Regions from separate parts of the Paenibacillus sp. FSL W8-0194 genome, predicted to be linked through region 1. Evidence: riboswitches for the same ligand, from Rfam matches in the RefSeq annotation. Region 1 holds a riboswitch; each other region holds the start of a gene.
The links. Region 1 has a riboswitch for cyclic di-GMP ahead of MKY58_RS00265 (response regulator). Riboswitches for the same ligand answer to the same signal wherever they lie in the genome.
Positions count from the first base shown of each region.

Region 1 (4,695 bases):
TAGCTTTGATTGAACGGTCGTCCCTTTGTAAGAAATTTCGATTTCGTTTGTTTTGCTTACGGACAGCTGTCCCCCAGCAGCCTTCATAAACTCGGCGGCCGGAATGAGGGAGCTTCCCTTCAAAATGACTCCTTGCCCTTGAAGCGTACGTTCCTGAACGGCTTCGGCCCGTGCTGACGCACCGGCAAAGACAAACACCGTCAGCAGCGCCATCATGCTTAGAAAAATTCTTTTCAACCTTGATTCCCCCTATGTATGTTCCTGTGCGTATGCCCATTCAACGTACCACCTTTTTCAAAAGAGGTCCATCCAATTAATCCCATACGCGCTTTTTCGGGGGCCGTGCTTTGCAATCTCCCTGGTGATTCAGATTTTATTCAGAAGCATGATGTACGCTTAGGGTAACGCAGACTTTCCCGGAAGGCAACAGAGCGTCAGACCACCATAAACCGAACACAAACAAGTTTCCGATTGCGGAAGTCGGAAGGGCTTGTTGTGATTCGGAAGCATTCAAATGTCATCGCCTCGGCAGTGCTTCTCCCATCTCCCTCGGAATCATGTTTTTCCGCCGGAAAACCGACAGCAGCAGCCCTGCAGCGGCAAAATCGAAGACTTGCATCATACTGCTGTACCCTATGAAAGGCAGCACCTCGCTGACAATCGGGACGATGCCGAAGGACATGAGAATCGGCCAGAACATCCGGATGGCGAAGAGGCTCATGAATCCGACGACGATTCTTCTTGCATATTCGTCATGGATGAGGTCCCTCATTTTCCAGACCCGGACCATAAACCAGAACGCCAGCCCAGCGATGAGGATGCCGAATCCCCAACCGAAACAATAAATCAGATAAGGGAACAAGGAGTCGGCGTACACATAAGGGAGCGTATCCAGCCGAGCGGCAAATCCATGCCCGAACCAGCCCGCCGAAAGAATCGCCGCCTTGGTTTGAAGCAACTGATGGCTGCCCTCCCCCGCCGGATATAGAAACGCATGAAGACGATGGTATAATTGGCTGGCTTGAGTAAGGGCGAAAATGTATAAAGACAGCAGCGGAAGGGCCAGCAACAAAAATTGGGTGCCGCTCTTTTTTGTTTTCCAAGTCAGCAAGATAAAAGCAGCGAGATAGATTAGGCCGTAAAACCAGGAAGATCCTAAGGAAAACAACACAACGGGAAACACTCCCCTGCCGACCAGCTGAACAAGGTGCTCCGCTCCGCGCCAATCCTTAGCCGGCTTCATGCCCGCCAGCCCCAAGACGAGTATCGGAAGCGAAACGGCCATGATATTGACGCCAAACGGTCCAAACGCGAGAAACACTTTCCTTCCGTTGAGGTCGATCCCTGCAAAAAGGGTAAGCAACATCAGAAGTAACATGCCGTAAAACAGCACGGCCGAATGCTTTTGTAGTTTGCGGTAATCGATAAAGTAGAAAACCATCAGGAAGGCCATGCCCATAAGAGTAAACAGCACTTTATTTTCGACAAGCCTCGTGCCGAATTGCGGGTACATTCCCGATTGCTGGGCGGCAAACATTCCGAAAATGCCCAAAAGCGCCATCGCCGCTATAATAACAAACATCTTCCATTCCACGGCAGGCTTATGAGCCTGGTGCAGGTTGCGCCCAATCGCATCCGGGTCCCCCATCTGGCGGACCGCCTCCGCGGCAGCCTCTTCCTCGGGCATCCCTTCCTCAAGCAAAAGCTCCATTCGTTCCGCCACGTGGGATGTTAGCTCCTCGCGGATATCCGCATGCAGCTCCTTGGCGCGAACGTGTCTGCATACCCGGTTCAAAAATGCGGCAACGACCGCAAATTGTTCAAGCTGGTTCACGATGTTCCCTCCCCTATAACCCGATCCACCGCGGTCCGGAATTGTACCCACTCTTGCGTTTTTTCCTTCAGTTGGCCTCTGCCCCGGTCGGTAATGCGGTAATACTTGCGTTTGCGCCCGTCGTGCGTGCTCCAATAGGCATCCAGCCAACCTTCGGCCTCCAGGGAATGCAGGATGGGGTATAACGTTCCTTCCTTCATCGAAAATACCCCCTCCGAGCTTCGCTCGATCTCTTTGATCAGTTCGTAGCCGTACATTTCCTTCTTGTTCAACAACGTGAGCACTAAAATAGCGGTGCTGCCTTTAAGCAGCTCTTTATTGACTGCCATCCGACGATCTCCTTATACCTAGATTTACGATATATCGAATTACTATGTATATGAGTATATGTAAATAAACCATGAAATGCAAGAAGAATTCCTAAATAAGCGATCTTCAATAAGCCCCCTATATAAAGGAAGGTTTTCGAAAATTGTATAGGTTTTGTATAGGTCCGGTTGTCAAACAATTTTTAAGGCATATTGCAGAAATACAAAATTTATTGACGCAGCGGCTTGGGCAAAAGCGGATGAGGCGCAATTGATCGAAGCCGGAATTCTTCAAGGCAACGGGCCTGAAGTTCTGAGTCCGAAAGCGCCAATGACGCGTGCCGGAGTCACCGCGCTGATTGCCAGAATGCTGAAAACAACCGACATGATCGATAAATAATCGGCACTGCAAAAAACAACCATTGACCGGCTTTTCGGCAATGGTTGTTTTAATATCAGGATGTTTCAGCGTCTCCGATTCCGCGGTTCAGACCAAGTTCAGAAAATATTCAGACGGTTCTTGTATAATTCATTTGTTTACTCACTCTACTTGAATATACGCTCGTACGATAAATGGCAAACCCGCTTGAAAAACGGGGACGCAAAGCTACAGGGGCTAACGGTTTTGCCAGAGCAGCAAATGCCCAATGCCAGCCAGCTGCCGAATACGACGGGAATCTCCGTCCTATTTAGCATGCCTGCTGCTTGACGGAGGTTTTTTCTTTTTCCTGCATAACCGCAAGGAAGGCAATACGAATAAAGGTGGAATCAGGATGAGGGCTTTACTAGTCGACGATGAGCCATTAGCTCTGGAATATCTTAAAAAGAAACTTGAATACGATATCGGTGGCGTTAACGTCGTGGGCTTATGTTCAAATCCTTATCAGGTGGTTGGAGTTGCGGTCAAACAGCGACCCGACGTCGTCTTTCTCGACATCCATATGCCTGAAATGAACGGGCTTGAGCTCGGCGAACAATTGCAGGCTGCCGTTCCGCACACTGAAATCGTCTTCGTGACGGGCTACGACCAATATGCCGTACGCGCTTTTGAGCTTTATGCGCTGGACTATATTATGAAACCTGTGCGCTTGGACCGCTTGCGCCTGACCGTTCAGCGTTTGCGCGAAAGGCTTCAGGAAGATCCCGAAGCGTCCGGCAATGCGAAAACGCCGCTTTTCCTGTGCTTCAATCAGCTTCGGGTCCAGCTTCCCGGGATGGAGCCGCAAACGTTGAAGTGGCGCACGAACAAAGCGCAGGAGCTGTTCGCTTATTTGCTTCACCACCGCGAGCGTACGGTCGATCGCGGCACGTTAATCGAGCTTTTATGGCCCGATTTTGAAGTGTCCCGGGCGACCCAGCAGCTGTACACGACAATCTATCATATCCGCCAAACCCTGTCCAAGGCCGGTCTGACGATGATCCGCATCATCAAAGGAGAACTTGAAGCCGGATACCGGCTCACCATCGGGGGAGCCCGGGTGGACGTCGAGGAATGGGAACATCGGCTTAAGCGGTTAGAAGCTATAGACCTCACTAACGCGGAGGAACACGAGCAGGTCCTGGATCAGTTCGAAGGGAATTATCTGGGGGAATACGAGTACCTGTGGGCCGAATACGAACGGGAACGAATCCGGCTCTTGTGGCTGCAGCACGCGGAGAACCTGGCCCGGTTTTATATGGACCGCGGGAAAACGAAAGCAGCGATTCACGTGAATCTGCGCATTCAGCGGCAGCTCCCCGACCGGGAAGAAACGTATCTGACCCTAATGACGCTTTACGACAGCCTGGGCGACACAAGCGGCGTCGAAGAGCAGTACTGGCTCCTTGCCACCAGAATGCGGGAGTTGGAGCTTGCTTTCCCTCCGAGAATCTTGGCGTGGTATGAACAATGGAAACAGCAGACGCGCTGATTGCGGCAATCCCCCGAACGTTACGTTCGGGGGCGGATTTCAAGCTGTTTTTCGTTTACAGCCGCGGATCGATCTCCCGTTCCTGGCCGACCTCGAACAGCAGATTGGCGGCGATTTCCTGATAGGCCTGATGCTGAGGGGAAATCTCCCCGAATTTGACTTCAAGCATCCGCACGCCAAGCCGATGTTCGTTCAAGGATGTCCGCAGCTTGCGCATAATGCTTTTTTGCTTCATCAGCTTGCGGTATTTGTGCGGGAACCGGTAATCGTAGCCGTATACGATCGTCAAATAGTCGGGATTGCGCACCTTCATGTAGGGCACCGTCCGGCCATTCCACGTCTCCGGCTTGATGACGACTCCTTCCATATGCTTTTCCGTGGTCAGCTTGCCAAAAAAGCTTTCGGCCCGGGCGTCGCTATCCGGATCGGACAAATCCAGCGCGATCGCTTCATCCTCCGAAAGGAAACGGTACATCTCCGAGGTGCTCCATGCCGGCAATTGCTCCCGCCCATCGTCGTATACGATTTTCAACACGGCAAACGGCTTATACTCCATTTCCGCATCTTCCGCATACAGCTCCAGCTGCTTCTTATAGACTTCGTACGCCCGGACATGTTCGGCAAGCGGCACGCTGCTCTCCCG
Region 1 is NZ_CP150205.1:63,116-67,810, reverse strand. Features, by position in the region: gene MKY58_RS00285 (stalk domain-containing protein) at 1-237, opposite strand, end outside; gene MKY58_RS00280 (FtsW/RodA/SpoVE family cell cycle protein) at 518-1,834, opposite strand; gene MKY58_RS00275 (helix-turn-helix transcriptional regulator) at 1,831-2,163, opposite strand; gene MKY58_RS00270 (hypothetical protein) at 2,414-2,542, shown strand; cyclic di-GMP riboswitch class I at 2,708-2,808, shown strand; gene MKY58_RS00265 (response regulator) at 2,916-4,052, shown strand; gene MKY58_RS00260 (metallophosphoesterase) at 4,108-4,695, opposite strand, start outside.

Region 2 (4,695 bases), 710 kb from region 1:
TGATCGACGTCCCCTTCGATCCGGAAAGCAAACGGCGCATTATAGGCCGTTCCGACCTGCTCCATCTGTTCGATGAAATAAAGCCTTTTTTGCGCCGAAGCAAGCGGATAACTTGTTCTTGCCGGGCCTTTCGCAATGACGTCCGGGCCTGTTCCGGCGGTTTCGGTTGCAGCCGCTTGCTCGTTGCCGTAAGACGATTCCGAAGCCGCTTGTTCGATCCATTCCGCTTGCTCCCGAACCGTCGGCCGTTCGAACAGCAGCGTGACCGGTACGGATGCGCCGAAACGCCGCTCAAGCTTGGCTTGCAGCAGGACGGCCTTCAGCGAATCCCCGCCTGCCGTAAAAAACGACTCGCAGGCGTCCACGCGGCCCAAGCCCAGCACCTCGCTCCATATGGCCGCCACTTCTTCTTCCCATTCGCCAGCCGGGGCTTCGTAACGTCCCTCGTCCAGCGAAGCCGCGGGGGCGGGAAGCGCACGTCTGTCGACCTTGCCGTTGGCCGTTAGCGGAAGCTCTTGAAGCCCTACCAACTTGGAAGGAACCATGTAATCCGGCAATTGCTCCGCCAAAAACGCCTTCATTTCGCCGTAGGCCAATACCCCGTCCGCCACAACGTATGCGCACAAATATTTGGCGCCGGATGCGTCCTCGAGATCGATGACGACGGCTTCGGATACCTGCGGGTGCTGCAGCAGCCGGTGTTCGATTTCGCCGGTTTCGATCCGGAAGCCGCGGATTTTGACCTGGTGGTCGATCCGCCCGAGGAATTCGATGGCGCCGTCTTCCGTCCATCTTGCCAAGTCTCCCGTCCGGTACAGTCGTTTTTCTCCGGTTATGCCCCCGGGAACAAACTTCTGCCCGGTCAGCTCCGGCTGGTTCAAATAACCGCGCGCCAGCCCGCTTCCGGCAATGCACAATTCGCCGGCAATGCCGACAGGCTGCGGATGCCCGTATGCGTCCAGAATGTAGACCCTGGAGTTATCGACCGGATAACCGATCGGAATGTTCGGCGTCAACTCCGTGACCTTATAGGCCGTCGTGACCACGGTGTTTTCCGTCGGGCCATAGCAATTGTACAGATCATAGGTCTGCCTGCTGAACGATTTCAGCTTGTCCCCGCCCGTCAAAAGAACGCGCAGCGTCGGATGGTCCATCGTCATGAAATGCTCGCAGAACTGGGTCGGCAAAAAGCTGATCGTAATGCCGTGCCGCTTAAAGTACGCATGCAGCTGCGTCGAATCCAGGCGGATCTCTTCGGGAATGACGTGAATCGCCGCCCCCGACACCAGATACGGAAACATCTCCCACACGGAAGCGTCAAAGCCGAACCCGGCGTATTTGGTGGCCCGGTCCTTTTCGGTCACTCCGAATTCCCGGATGTGCCAGGCGCACAGATTGACAAGCGATCGGTGCTCGACCATCACGCCTTTCGGCCTTCCCGTCGAACCGGAAGTGTAGATGACGTAAGCCATGTCGCCCGGTACCGCAGATTCGCGCACATTCCGCATCTCCGCATCGGCAGCCTCCGATTCGCCGCGAGTATCGGCAGAAAACTCCGCCGCGCAAACCATCTCGCCTTTGAAGCGGACTTTTCCGTCCAGTCTGACCTTCGGCTCGGTGACAAGCAGCTCCGTTCCGCTGTCTTCGAGCATATACGTGATGCGGTCGGCGGGATACGCCGGATCGATCGGCAAGTAGGCCGCGCCCGTTTTCAGGATCGCCAGCGTCCCGACAATCATCTCAAGGGACGGCGTCGCGATGATGCCGACGATCCGCTCCCGGCCGGCTCCCCTCCGTACCAATTCGCGGGCCAATCTGCCCGCTTTTTCGTTCAGCTGGCCGTACGTCAACGATTCGCCTTGGTAGACCACCGCGACGTTATCCGGAGCCTTTTGCGCCTGCTCCTCAAACAAGCCGTGGATGGTCCGGTCCAATTCGGCATGCGCAGCCGTTTGGTTCCAGCCCGCAAGCTGGGCCTCCTCTTCTTCCGTCAGCAGCTTCAAGCCGCCGATCGTCAGGTTTGTACCTGCCGCCCATGCGGCCATGATATGCTGCAAATGCCGGCACATGCGGAGAATAAAATCGCCGGGGAACATGCCGTCCGCATGCCAAACCTCGAAGCCGCCCGCTTCGTGCCGATCCAGCGAGACCGCCAGCTCGAATTTGCCCTGCAGCTCGTCCGGGCCTATGCCGCTCCCCGTCCAAATGGCGGTGTTGCATACCGGGGATCCTTCGTCCAGGCCGGCGCAAATACCGGCAATTTCATCGAAAGCCGCCGACTTAGCCGCATGCTCCTTCATGGCGGCGGCAACCTGACGCACATGACTTTGCAGCGTCGTTGCCCCGTCCGCTTTCGTTATGAGCGGATAGGCTTGCTCGGCGGACGCGACGACGGCGAACGCAACCTCCTCCCGGCGCAAATACCGGATCAGCAGCATGCCCCATGCGGCACTCAGCAGCACGCTTGGTTCGATACGTGCGGTCTCGCATGCCTGCCGAATTTGACGCCCCGTTTCCTCCGGCCAGCGATACATAACCCTTTGCATTGGAATGGACGCCTTTCCGGAATGAATGCGCAGTATCGTCCGTTCTTCCAATTGCTTCACATACCGATTCCATTCATCCAAGTTGGACTTTCCTGTTGTTAACACCGACATGTTCATCTTTCCTTTGCTTGATCATAGGATTCTGTATAGAAAAAAATTAAAAACAAAAAAACTCTACTTGCCGAGAGTAGAGTTCCTTCGATCGCGAAAACGTCTTTCGGCAGCTGGCTGGCATAGCGATAAGATCAAGGATCTTGCCGCCTGAAGCCCCTTTAGCTTTGTGCCCCTGCCTTTCGGCAGGTTTACCTTTGGCTTGAGTTTTCAAAGTGCGGTATTTCAGATATTGCTGAAAATAAATGAAATATCTGAAAAATACACTTTTAATATATCATGTTTATAGTTAAAGTACAGGTTAGATCCTTCCAATAAGAGGTAATAAAAGTGTCTATATCCCGAAATTATGGGAAATGCCATAGGTTATCATTGGAAAAGCCCCCCGCCCCTTAGTCCCCGGCTTCAGAACATGACTTTAACGCGTCCAGCAGCCCATCGGGAGAAAAGCGCCGGACAGCGGCCGCTTGCTCCTCCAGCTGCATGCAAACGGATAACTTGTAGTCGGGGTCAAACGGGACGACTTGAAGATGCAGCTCCGGATCGATCCTGCCTTGATGCATGATGCGAATCCCGGAAGGATGCCTGATCGTCTCCAGCCTGGACAAGCCGATCGAAAGGCCTTTGCCGACGGCTTTGGAATAACTTTCTTTAAGCGTCCACAACTCGAAAAAGAAGGCATCCCGACGTTCGGCGGGCTGCCTTCTCCATTCAGTAAGCTCCCGTGGCGTAAAACACAACTCGGCTGCTTCCGCTTCCGCCCGGCCGATATGCTCGACATCGATGCCGATCGGTCCCCTGGCGCCCACGGCGCATACGACCCAATCCTTGGCGTGGGACACGTTAAAATAATAGTCGGGAACGCCTGCCAGGAATGGTTTGCCGTAACCATCCCTGGCAAACTCCACGTTCCGGAGCCGTAGCCCCTTTTCGAGACAAGCCGTCACCCGTTTCAAGGTATCGGAAACGATCACGCGCTCCGCGTCCCGCTCCGATCTGTGCCTCGCGGCCCGGGACCTTGCTTCATCAGGCAAAAAGGCGAGCAGCCGCTGCATATCCGCGCCGGCGCCTTCCCGCCAATCGTTAAGATTTACGGCATATATCGTCGCGATGCGTTTCACCTTCTCCCCTTCTTCGCTCCTTGCCGTGAAAGCCGTTTATGGCACAAGTCAAGGAATCAGTTTGAGCTTGCGCGCCTGCTCTTCGGTCAAAATAAATTCCTCGGCCGGCCATACCTCGTCTTCGTCGTCCACGCCGAACATGTTCATGACTTCAGGCCAAATCCCTTTTTCCACTGCTTCTTCCTGGGTAATAATCACTTTCATGAGCGACCAGCCTCCTAATGTTGACCGTATTTAATTCAAGTATTACCCAACCATGGACCCTTGTCGACAGCAAAATGGCAGCCGAAGTGCAACGGCTCTGTTCGATAATCCCATTAAGCCTTCGTTCGGGATTGCGCGGGGGAAGGCTCTTGGGCGAACTGCATCCGCCCTGCGCCCATCATCGACACCGAAAGCAAGGCGAAAAACACCGGAAGGAGCGCCCACAGAAACGCGTGATCGACGGAAAGCGAAAGCGCCGCGCTGATTTTTTCCATGACGGGCCTCGGAATCAGCGCTCTCATCTCAGGCGATAAGAGCTGCTGCGGGTCGGCGTTTGCCGGCATGTTTTCCCCCGAACCCCCAAGCCTTTCCGCCAGTTGAATATTGAAATCGTTGCGCTGAATGATGCCGAAGACGGTAATTCCGATCGTCATCCCGAGCGAACGCAGAAAAGAAATCGTCGAGTTGGCCGACCCCCGCTGCCGCGCATCCATCCCTTGGATAGCCGACATGCTGAGCACGGAAAACGAAAAGCCGATGCCAAAGCCGGTAATCATCATATAAAGCGAGAGCACCGTCCGGGACGTTTCCGGCGTAATCGTGGCAAGCAAATACATGCCGAGCAAAAACACGACAGCCGAGAAGACCATGACTCTGCGGAACGTCATTTTGGCGGAAAGCATGCCACCGACTTGCGAAGCGACAACCGAGCT
Region 2 is NZ_CP150205.1:5,410,606-5,415,300, forward strand. Features, by position in the region: gene MKY58_RS25045 (amino acid adenylation domain-containing protein) at 1-2,627, opposite strand, end outside; cyclic di-GMP riboswitch class I at 2,763-2,863, opposite strand; gene MKY58_RS25050 (4'-phosphopantetheinyl transferase superfamily protein) at 3,050-3,778, opposite strand; gene MKY58_RS25055 (hypothetical protein) at 3,827-3,982, opposite strand; gene MKY58_RS25060 (MDR family MFS transporter) at 4,096-4,695, opposite strand, start outside.
Region 2: linked by a shared signal. The riboswitch ahead of MKY58_RS25045 (amino acid adenylation domain-containing protein) and the one ahead of MKY58_RS00265 (response regulator) in region 1 are both predicted to bind cyclic di-GMP.

Region 3 (4,695 bases), 2.2 Mb from region 1:
ATATTTATATATATAACCCCCCTTTGATATATAGTTCGGATTGGGCCCTGACGATGCGGATCGCCGGGGCCGCTTTTTTTGTGATCGACAGGCCGTTTGTCCGCAGCGAAAAAACGGATATGCCCTGGGGCATATCCGTTTTCCGTTTCGAACCTTATTTCAGGTAAGCTCTCGTTTTTAACCGGTCTTTGTGAAGAAGCGACTTATATAGTTGAGGGTGAATTTTGTACCAGCTTGCGTGCCTGAAAACCAGGGCGTAATCGTTCACCGGGGTTGTAAAGGCGTCCTGCCCTTTTTGCAAATCCTCGCGGTTGATCGCGAGGCAAACCGTTTCCTTGGTAACGTTTTTGCCGTTTGCGGGCTCCGGATTTCCGTACAAGCAGACCTCAACCGTTCCGATGCCTTTGTTCTCGAGCAAGATGCCGCTGTATGAAATCAGCGTAGCCGCCGCATCGCTCATCAATCGGTCCGGATCCGGCGATTCATGTTTGAAGTCGACCGTGACCGTCTTGTTGTTGGCTCCCTGGAGCTGGATGTCTTTGATTTGCGCCGCCGGGATGGCGCCTTCGTCTAAGGGCTTTTCAAGGACAAGCTTGATGTTCTCGCGGGTGACTTCAGCTTGGGACCAGACATCCTTTTTTTGCGCGACGCCAACCTTGGCCGGCTCGGAGTTCCTTGAACAGGAAGCCAGCAGGAAGCACGCCGCCATCATCATGCATACAACCTTAAAAGGCGATCTGGGCTTCAACTTCATCCCCCTTTCTCTAAAGCATGATACAAATGAAGTCTATCAGAACCTCGACGAGAATGGAATAGAATCCCCATTTATGACAATGATGACAAAAAGACGTTACAATTCTTTAATCTGCTTCGGGTCCGCTTTCGTCGTTTAAGCATGGAACATGCCGGGTCGCGTCGACGTTTGCGCCGACGGCGCGGCACGGTTCACGGCCGGGTTTGGTGTTTCCGGATCCAGTCGAACATCCGGTTGATCGCGTGCATGTGCATTTCGTAAGGCATGTGATGGCCGTATCCTTCGTACCAATGCAGCTCGGCGTCTTTGCCCAGGGCCTGAAGCCGTTCGTACATGCGGATGCCGTGCCCGGGGTCCACCTGTTGATCTTCGCTTCCGTGAACGATGAGGACCGGACAGCGGATGCGCTCTGCCATGTGGAGAGGGGAGCGTGCTTCGTAAGCCGAGGGAATTTTGCGCGGATGGCCGACGACCCGTTTTAACATCCTCCGCAAATCCACCCGCTCCTCGTACGTTTGGGCGAGATCCGAGACGCCGCCCCAGAGGACGAGCTGCGAGATGAAATCCGTGTCCGCAGCCGCGGACGCGGCGTTTACGGAGCCCCGGGAAAAACCCATGGCCGCTATCCGTGTCGGATCGACGAACGGAAGTTCGGCAAGGAGCCGGCACGCCGCGGGAACGTCCTCCAGGTCGGCGCCGCCGAATTCGTCCCGCCCTTCGCCGCCTTGCGTCCCCCGGTAAACCGGGGCAAAAACGATAAAACCGCTTTGCGAAAAACGCTCGAGCCATTCGGTTTTGACCTGCCCGACCCGGCCGATGCCGCCGCGGCAATAAACAAGAACGGGCCATTTCCGTTCATGGATATCCAGCCGCTCCCGCTTGGCGTTGTTCGCGATGACGGTCATGGGAAGCCGCTGCCCGCCGTATATTTTCCGGACATGCGCTTCCAGCGTTTCCGGTTCGATTTTGTATCCATACGGAAGGGAGAGATAACCCTTTACCTTATATTCGCCGGAGCGGTATGTCATATGAATCATCATGGAGATCAGCTGCCTTTTCGTTTGCTTGTCCTTATTGCTGCATGTTCGGATTTCAAGTGCGGCCACCAAAGACTACAGGCAGTCCCAGGTATAATACACGTTCGAAAAATCCAATCGGGCCAAATCCTCGCGGCGGATAAAAAAATTGCCGACGCCGGAATCCCCCCAAGAGACATAGTACTGCTGGTCGTCCCCTTCGATGTCCAACTGAAGAAGAAGCTCCCAATCCCCTTCCGGCCTAGGATCTTCCTGCGCAAAGTAAGGGTACCCTCCGATGCGCGACCCGCTGGAATCCGCCAAATCCCAATATTTCGAGTAGGCGGTTTTGTCCCGGTCGAATGAGGGCAGATCCACCCTTTCGGAAGTCCGATCCACTAGCGGGATGTACTGCTTCTCAAGGTTTCCGGTCAGCTTGTAAGGCCCGCCCAAAACCGGACTGTACAAGTCGGGATTTTCCGGGCGGTAAGGATCGATTTCCTCCGTTTGGGCCGCTTCTTCGGCATGAAGGATGCGGTAGGATTGGTCAAAAAGACCGAACGTATCGTCCTGCTTCACAAAAAAACTCGTCAATCCGCGGGCAGGGAACCCTTCCAGAGGCGGCATTTGCGCCCAATTGATTTGGGCGACGAACAGGTAGTCGTTCCCGTCTTCATCCCGGGGCCATGCGGATTGGGGCGGAAGCCAAGGCGTTCCTCCCACCTTGCTGTCGGTCATCCGTACGGTTTCTTTCGTGAGTTTCAGCTTCACCGACGGCTTGGCCGTTTTTTCGAGGTATTCCAAAAATTCCGGGGTCCACCCGTTGTTGCCGTCAAGAAATTGCATCGTGATTTTCCCCCTCGGTTTAATAATCATGTATCATTTCTTTTTCTCGTATGAGGAAACCAAACCTACGAGTATTTTAGCCGAGCGGCAGCAAGGCCGCAAACGGGCGGCCGATGCGTATCCGGAACTTGAATTACCCGGTTGCCGCTTCAATCTTTTCGTTGCATTTATTAAATTTGTCATTTATATTCATAGTGTAGTTACATAAAAAACGAATATTTCCCTTTTTTCTCAAAATCACAGGTTTTTCCTTCCGCTTTTCCTGCAAGAATCGCGGAAGTTCTATATGATACGACATCGTACGATAATGGCAAACCCACTGAAAAGTGGCGACGCAAAGCTACAGGGGCTAAGGCGGATCCCATCCGCTATGCCAGCCAGTTACCGAATACGACGGAGGCCTCCGTCTATTTCTTCACGCGCATAGACGGGGGCTTTTTGTGTTTTCTATTAAAGTACGGTGTTTTTTATCAGTTCTACATAAAGGGGGGAGCAGTTCTCGTTAAGGTGTTGTCGTAGCCGGTGTCAGTCAGCAAGCCTCAAAACAAACGATAATACAAAGGAGATGGATGATTGTGATTCCAAACCAGGTTAGTCGATTATTGAAGGACAAAATAACGCTTGTTAAACTGCCAGAAGGTCCCGATCTCGCGCTTGTCGGTCCTGTCCGGCTCCCGGTACAATTGGAGGAGCGGGAGGTTACATTCAACTGGTATACTTGGTTAAAAACAGAGAGCGCTTCATTTCAGGTGGAAGATGTTCTCGATACCCTGCCGTTTGCAGATCTTGCCTCATACCAGCAATCATCCGTGCTTGTTTACGGTGATTTTGCCAACGCGGAGCATGCGTTGATTCGGATGCACAGCATTTGCCATACCGGGGACATCTTTGGAAGCAAACGATGCGATTGCGGGTACCAGCTGCGCCGATCCATGAACATGATCGTCGACAACGGCAGCGGGGCTCTCTTTTATTTGGCCAATCACGAAGGACGCGGAATCGGGCTTTTCTCCAAATCGTTGGCTTATCTGCTGCAGGAAGAGGGATACGATACGGTAGAAGCCAATCACGCTTTGGGCTTTCCGGATGATCTGCGGTCCTATGACGAGGCGATACAGGTTCTTCAGGCATTGCGGCAGAAACCGGTAAGCCTCATTACGAACAATCCGCGCAAATTGCAATCATTGCGGGAAAAAGGGCTTGCATCCGATCATCATGTATCGATTTGGGGCGATGTATCGAAACATAATACCCGATATTTGGCAACGAAAATCGAAAAATCGGGCCATATTTACAATCCCCTGAGCGAAACTGTCAAGCTCGGCTAAGGAGGCCCCGCATGAACCCGGATCAACATTATATGAAGCTTGCGCTGGACCTGGCGGCCACCGCAAGCGGAAAAACGAACCCCAATCCCGTCGTCGGCGCGATCATTGTGAAGGACGGACAAGTTGTCGGCGTCGGCTTTCACCGAAAAGCCGGAGAACCCCATGCGGAGGTACACGCGTTCCGTATGGCGGAAGGACACACCAACGGTGCAACGCTTTACGTGACTCTTGAGCCCTGCTCCCATTACGGAAAAACGCCTCCCTGCGCAGAGCTGGTTGCCAGCTCCGGAGTAACGCGCGTTGTGGTGGCTATGCAGGATCCGAATCCGATGGTCGCCGGACGGGGGATTCAACTGCTCCGAGATAAAGGGATTGAAGTCGAAGTGGGCGTGTTGGAAGCGGAAGCCAAAAGACTTAACGAACGATTCGTCCATAATATGACCAAACGTCGGCCGTTCATAATTTCCAAGGTCGCCATGACGCTGGACGGGAAGTTAGCTGCATCTTCGGGCCATTCGAAGTGGGTTACGGGCGAGGAAGCGCGCCAGGAGGTGCATCGGCTGCGAAACGAAGTCGATGCCATCTTGGTCGGCATCAACACGGTGCTGGCTGATAATCCCCGCCTGACTACCAGACTGCCGGAAAAGGGGAAAAACCCTGTACGGGTCATCCTGGATTCCAATTTGCGGTTGCCCGAGGATGCCCATATAACCGACTGCACGGCGGCTAAGACATGGATCGCCACGAAGGA
Region 3 is NZ_CP150205.1:3,885,158-3,889,852, reverse strand. Features, by position in the region: gene MKY58_RS17705 (hypothetical protein) at 155-748, opposite strand; gene MKY58_RS17700 (prolyl oligopeptidase family serine peptidase) at 946-1,794, opposite strand; gene MKY58_RS17695 (DUF1963 domain-containing protein) at 1,867-2,616, opposite strand; cyclic di-GMP riboswitch class I at 2,916-3,005, shown strand; gene MKY58_RS17690 (GTP cyclohydrolase II) at 3,189-3,944, shown strand; gene ribD (bifunctional diaminohydroxyphosphoribosylaminopyrimidine deaminase/5-amino-6-(5-phosphoribosylamino)uracil reductase RibD) at 3,956-4,695, shown strand, end outside.
Region 3: linked by a shared signal. The riboswitch ahead of MKY58_RS17690 (GTP cyclohydrolase II) and the one ahead of MKY58_RS00265 (response regulator) in region 1 are both predicted to bind cyclic di-GMP.

Region 4 (4,695 bases), 220 kb from region 1:
TTCAGCTCGACCTTGGTGCCGATTTCCGCGATTCCGCGGATGACATGCTCCTCGCTTGCCGGATCGGGCACGATTTCCATGCCCTTCGGCGCCGGCGGATTGGCGTTCGAAATTTGGACTTCGCCCGCTTTTCCGTTTTTCGGAAATCGTTTCGGCGTCACTTTAATCTCGTATTTGCCTTCCGCCGCAGGCTTTCCGTTGACTTTTCCGTCCCATACGTACTTGTTTTTATTCAGGGTCGGATAGGTTCCTTCGTGCAGTACGGCAACGGTAGAACCGTTTTGTTCCAGACTGATGACCGTTTCATGCGACTGCTGCGTCGTATCGTTCGGATCGGGATTGTCGAAGCTGAAACTGACCTCCGTCTGTCCTCCGTACACGGAACTAAAAGAATACGGGTCGATTTGCAGCGACGTTTCCGCAAAAGCCTTCGGCAATTGCTGGGACGGGAACAAAGGAAACCCAGCGATCAAAATAATGAACGCCAGCAGCGTTTTGCCGACGGTCCCAAGCTTGTCGAAGCAGCCCTTTAGCGCCCGGGGTTTCAGCCGATTAATCATGGAACACCACTCCCTTCATCGCCAGCCAGCGGTAAATGACCATTGCGGCCTCGGCCCGTGTCGATGTTGCTCCCGGATTCAGACGATCCCCGTCGCCCTTGATCAACCCGCTTTGAATCGCGGCCTGTACGGACGGCTTGGCCCAATCCCGAACCGATCCGGCGTCCTTGTATCCGGCGAGGAGATCGCTTTGTTCGTCTTTACGAAGGCCTGCCGCATTCGCCAGCATGACCATCATTTCCGCCCGGGTGATCGGCGCATTCGGCTTGAACAGGCCGCCTTCATACCCTTTGATCCATCCCGCTGCCGCCGCCTGCTCGACCGAGTCGGCCGCCCAATGCCCCTCAGGGACGTCGCGGAAGGAGCGGCGATTCTCAGGCTGCTGCGCATCCAGCCCGGCGGCTTGAACGAGCATCTTGGCGAATTGCGCGCGCGTCACCGGCTGCCCGGGCGCAAACGCTCCGTTTTCCATGCCGTTCACGATCCACCGGGAGGCCAGCACTTCCACTTCCGCTTTCGCCCAATGGCCGTTCATGTCCTTAAAGGATGGCGCATACAGGAAAATGCCGTATAAGCCCGGCTCTTGAACCTTCGCGCGTACCGTTTTCCATAACGCGTCGACCGTTCCCCCGCTGTATACCCAGCGTCCCGCGCTTTCGTCAAAGCGGTAAATGCCTGCGCGGTTTGCCGCATCGGCATATTTCAGCGGCTCATCCAGCTGGAAGGTTAGCGCAGCGGATTTCAAAGGTTTCGTGTCCGCGGTCCACTTCCACGCCACGCCGGTCCAGGTCATGCCGCTCGCGAGACGGTCGGACGGAAGGCTGCCAATTTTTTTAAGCGTAATCCGGGTATCAGAAGCGAACGCTCCCTGGCCGAATTCAAGCTGGAACGCTTGTCCCTTCGCCGCCACGCCTCCTTTCGGCCCGATAACGATGCCATCAGCCGGTATGCTTCCGGTTCCGCTGCCGTTTGCCGGCGTGGCTTCCGTTTTTTCGGTCCGGATAATATCACGGCTAACCAACGTTCCGTTGTTGACGAATGTCAGCTTCTCCCCATTAAAGCCGATAAAAGCGGTAGGTTTCGTCAGGCCCAAACTGAAGATTTGCCCGCTTTTCAGATCGGCTGCCCGCATGATCGCCGCATCGCCGGAAGCTTCCAGCCAGACGGCCGTTCCATGGGAGATACTCATTTCTTTATATTCGCGTTGCCCTTCCTTGGCCGGCTTCGTCAGATCGACCGGCTGCGGGCTGTTGCTGAGATCTATGTAGACGTACTTCCCGTTTCCGTCCAAATCTTTTTGTTTCCATAAAATTTCTTCGCCGTTATATACAAAACGCTCCACATATTCGGTATATGGCAGGTCGACGATTTTGTTATGTTTGCCCGTGGCGACGTTATATTCGTATAAATCTCCGTCTTCGCCGCCTTTGTAGACAACGCGTCCGTTCTTTATCACAGGATCCCGGCCTCGCCCCAAATCGGTTAACTCTCCAGTTGCCAAGTTGTACAAGGTCATGGTATAGGAAGGAAAGGTCTGCCAGACCACGAAATCGCCGTCCGCCAGCGGCGCGCTGTTTTGTCCCGTATTTTTGTTCAGCTTGGTTTCGGTTTTCGTGCTGACATTGTAGCTGTATACGTCCCAGTTCAAATTGTCGTCGGTGCCGCTGTCATTCCGCTTATCGATCCAAACGACGACCGCTTCCCCTTTGCCGTTGATCCCGACGGAAGGAGAATCGGTCAATTTTCCATGGGTCGTGACCGCTTGGCTTTGTCCGGTTTTCGTATTCCCGTAAAAAATTTGCCCTTTCAGCTTGGCGCTGTTTCCGCGCCACACCGCATGTTCACCCGAAATCCGGATGTTTGCGCCGCTAATCGATAACGGGGACGTTTCGTCCTGATAGGTGAATACGGTTTCCGCTGAGACCCGCTGTACCTCCGGAATAACTCCCCCCAGCAGTCCTGCCGCAAGCAGAGCTGCCATCCATTTTTTAGTGCTACCCCTCATGTTTTTCCTCCTTAAGACAGCAAAAAACCAAGCACCATGAGCAACCCGGCTGTCAGTCCATGAATAGGCTTCATGGAGTAAGACCCGTGGCTTTGCGTCCCCGACTTTCGTACGGGTTTGCCTTTGTTCAAGCACCTGGTTTAGCGCTTTCTGCGTAGTTCTTTGAATCTATTTTTAATCAAGATTATATAAATAGTTACAAAAAGTTACAATATGTAATGAAATATATGGTTCTTAGAACCTTAATTTTCGTCATTCAATATTGCACAATTGCGTAAACAAAAACAATTTTATTTCTTCTAACAGGAAGGAAACCAACCGTAGTTCACCACGCAAGCCATCTTGAACTAAAAAAGGCCAGGTGCCGTTTTTTTTGAAAACAGCCGCTTATGCAACATTTTGCGTTAACGTCCCGTCTGGAACGGTGAAAGGCATGCATCATTTTCCAATGAAGGGTTTGGCAAAAGTATTTCGGAAATGAGCTGCCGAATGATAACCAAAACGTTCGTACAAGCTCACGCATATAGGAGGAATGACAGATGAATAAAATGTACAAAGTGCTCGCGACCGCATCCATTTTGGCTCTGGCAGCCATGCCCGTGGCGGCAAACGCGCAGCAGCTCCCTGCCCAAGCGGTGCAAAAGGGAAACGCCAACAAGCAAACCGACGTCAAAAACGTTCCGGCAACCTGGGGACAAATCACGGATTTCGCGCAAGACAAATCGGATAAATTCATTACCGTAACCGGACGCGGACTCGCGCCGACCGATCAGGACGAAATCATCCTGGCCATTACGCCAAAAACGAAATTCATCGACGCCAAAGGCAAAACCGTTCCTCTGCAAAAAATCATCGACGGGCACAAAACCGTCAAAGCTTTCTACAGCCCGAACATCACAAAAAGCCTTCCGGCCCGCGGAACCGCGCTGACGCTGGTCGTTCAGGACCAAAGCTTCTCGGCTATCGACGGTAAGGTAACCGAGGTAAGAGACGGCCGCATTTTGGTAAAAGGCACTGACCTTTACAACAAATACGACGAGGAAATTTGGCTGCATTTCGCGGATAAAGCAACGATCATCGATCAAAACCGCAAAGCCATCGCCGCCGGAGACATCAAGGAAGGCATGAGCGTGAGAGCATTTTACGGTCCGGCCGTTGCGATGAGCCTTCCGCCGCAATCCGGAACGAATTACGTGATCGTGAACACGAACATGGAAGACGTCAATCCCGGGGAGGTTAACGAGCTGACGGCAGGAACCGCAGGCGTCATTACCGACCAAAAAGACGGCCAAATCACGGTCATCGGCCAACCGCTGGAAACAGGCGGCGTCAACTATGTCGTGTTGTCCATCGACGACAAAACGGAAATCGTTGATGAAGACGGCAACAAACTGACCAAGGATGCGCTCAAAACGAGCGGCCATGTGGAAGCGACCTACAGCGCCGTCATGACGCTGATGTATCCCGCCCACACCCATGCAGACAAAATCGTGGTGAAAAAAGCGGAAGCCGTCAAAATCGAAGGCACGGTCATGCCGTCCGACCGCACATCCAAAGATCAAGTGTACGTGAACGTCGGTTCCGATAATTCCACGGCAAACGACGTGATCCTGAACATTTCGAAGGATACGACGATCATCCCGCTGATCGGCGGCGACACGGATCTTCGCGCCGGAACGAAAATCGTCGCATTCCATTCGCCGATCATGACCAAATCGCTGCCGGGTATCACAAGCGCCGAGGTCGTGATCGTGACGTCGGACAAAGATGCGGTGCAGCCTAAATAAGCAGCATCATCAACGCACGAAAACCCGGCCGATTCATCAGAAGAATCGGCCGGGTTTTTTGGTATGCGCGGACATGAGGGAACAGACCGTATGCGGACATAACCAGCGGACGTTTTTTTACCGACCAAAATCTCATGTATGATCATCAAAGACCACCGATCGCCAACGATGTTCAATGTCTGCAATACGCCGCCGTTCTCAAGAACGGACACCTCTGAGCCGAAGCCTGCATAGATGGAGGCGAATTCCAGGAACTATTTCTTCGTAATCATCCACGTCACGCCGAACCGGTCAATGACCTCTCCATAATAAGCGCCCCAGGGCTGAAGGGCAAAAGGATATT
Region 4 is NZ_CP150205.1:286,595-291,289, reverse strand. Features, by position in the region: gene MKY58_RS01125 (DUF6531 domain-containing protein) at 1-560, opposite strand, end outside; gene MKY58_RS01120 (S-layer homology domain-containing protein) at 553-2,565, opposite strand; cyclic di-GMP riboswitch class I at 2,602-2,697, opposite strand; gene MKY58_RS01115 (peptidase) at 3,105-4,352, shown strand; gene MKY58_RS01110 (hypothetical protein) at 4,607-4,695, opposite strand, start outside.
Region 4: linked by a shared signal. The riboswitch ahead of MKY58_RS01120 (S-layer homology domain-containing protein) and the one ahead of MKY58_RS00265 (response regulator) in region 1 are both predicted to bind cyclic di-GMP.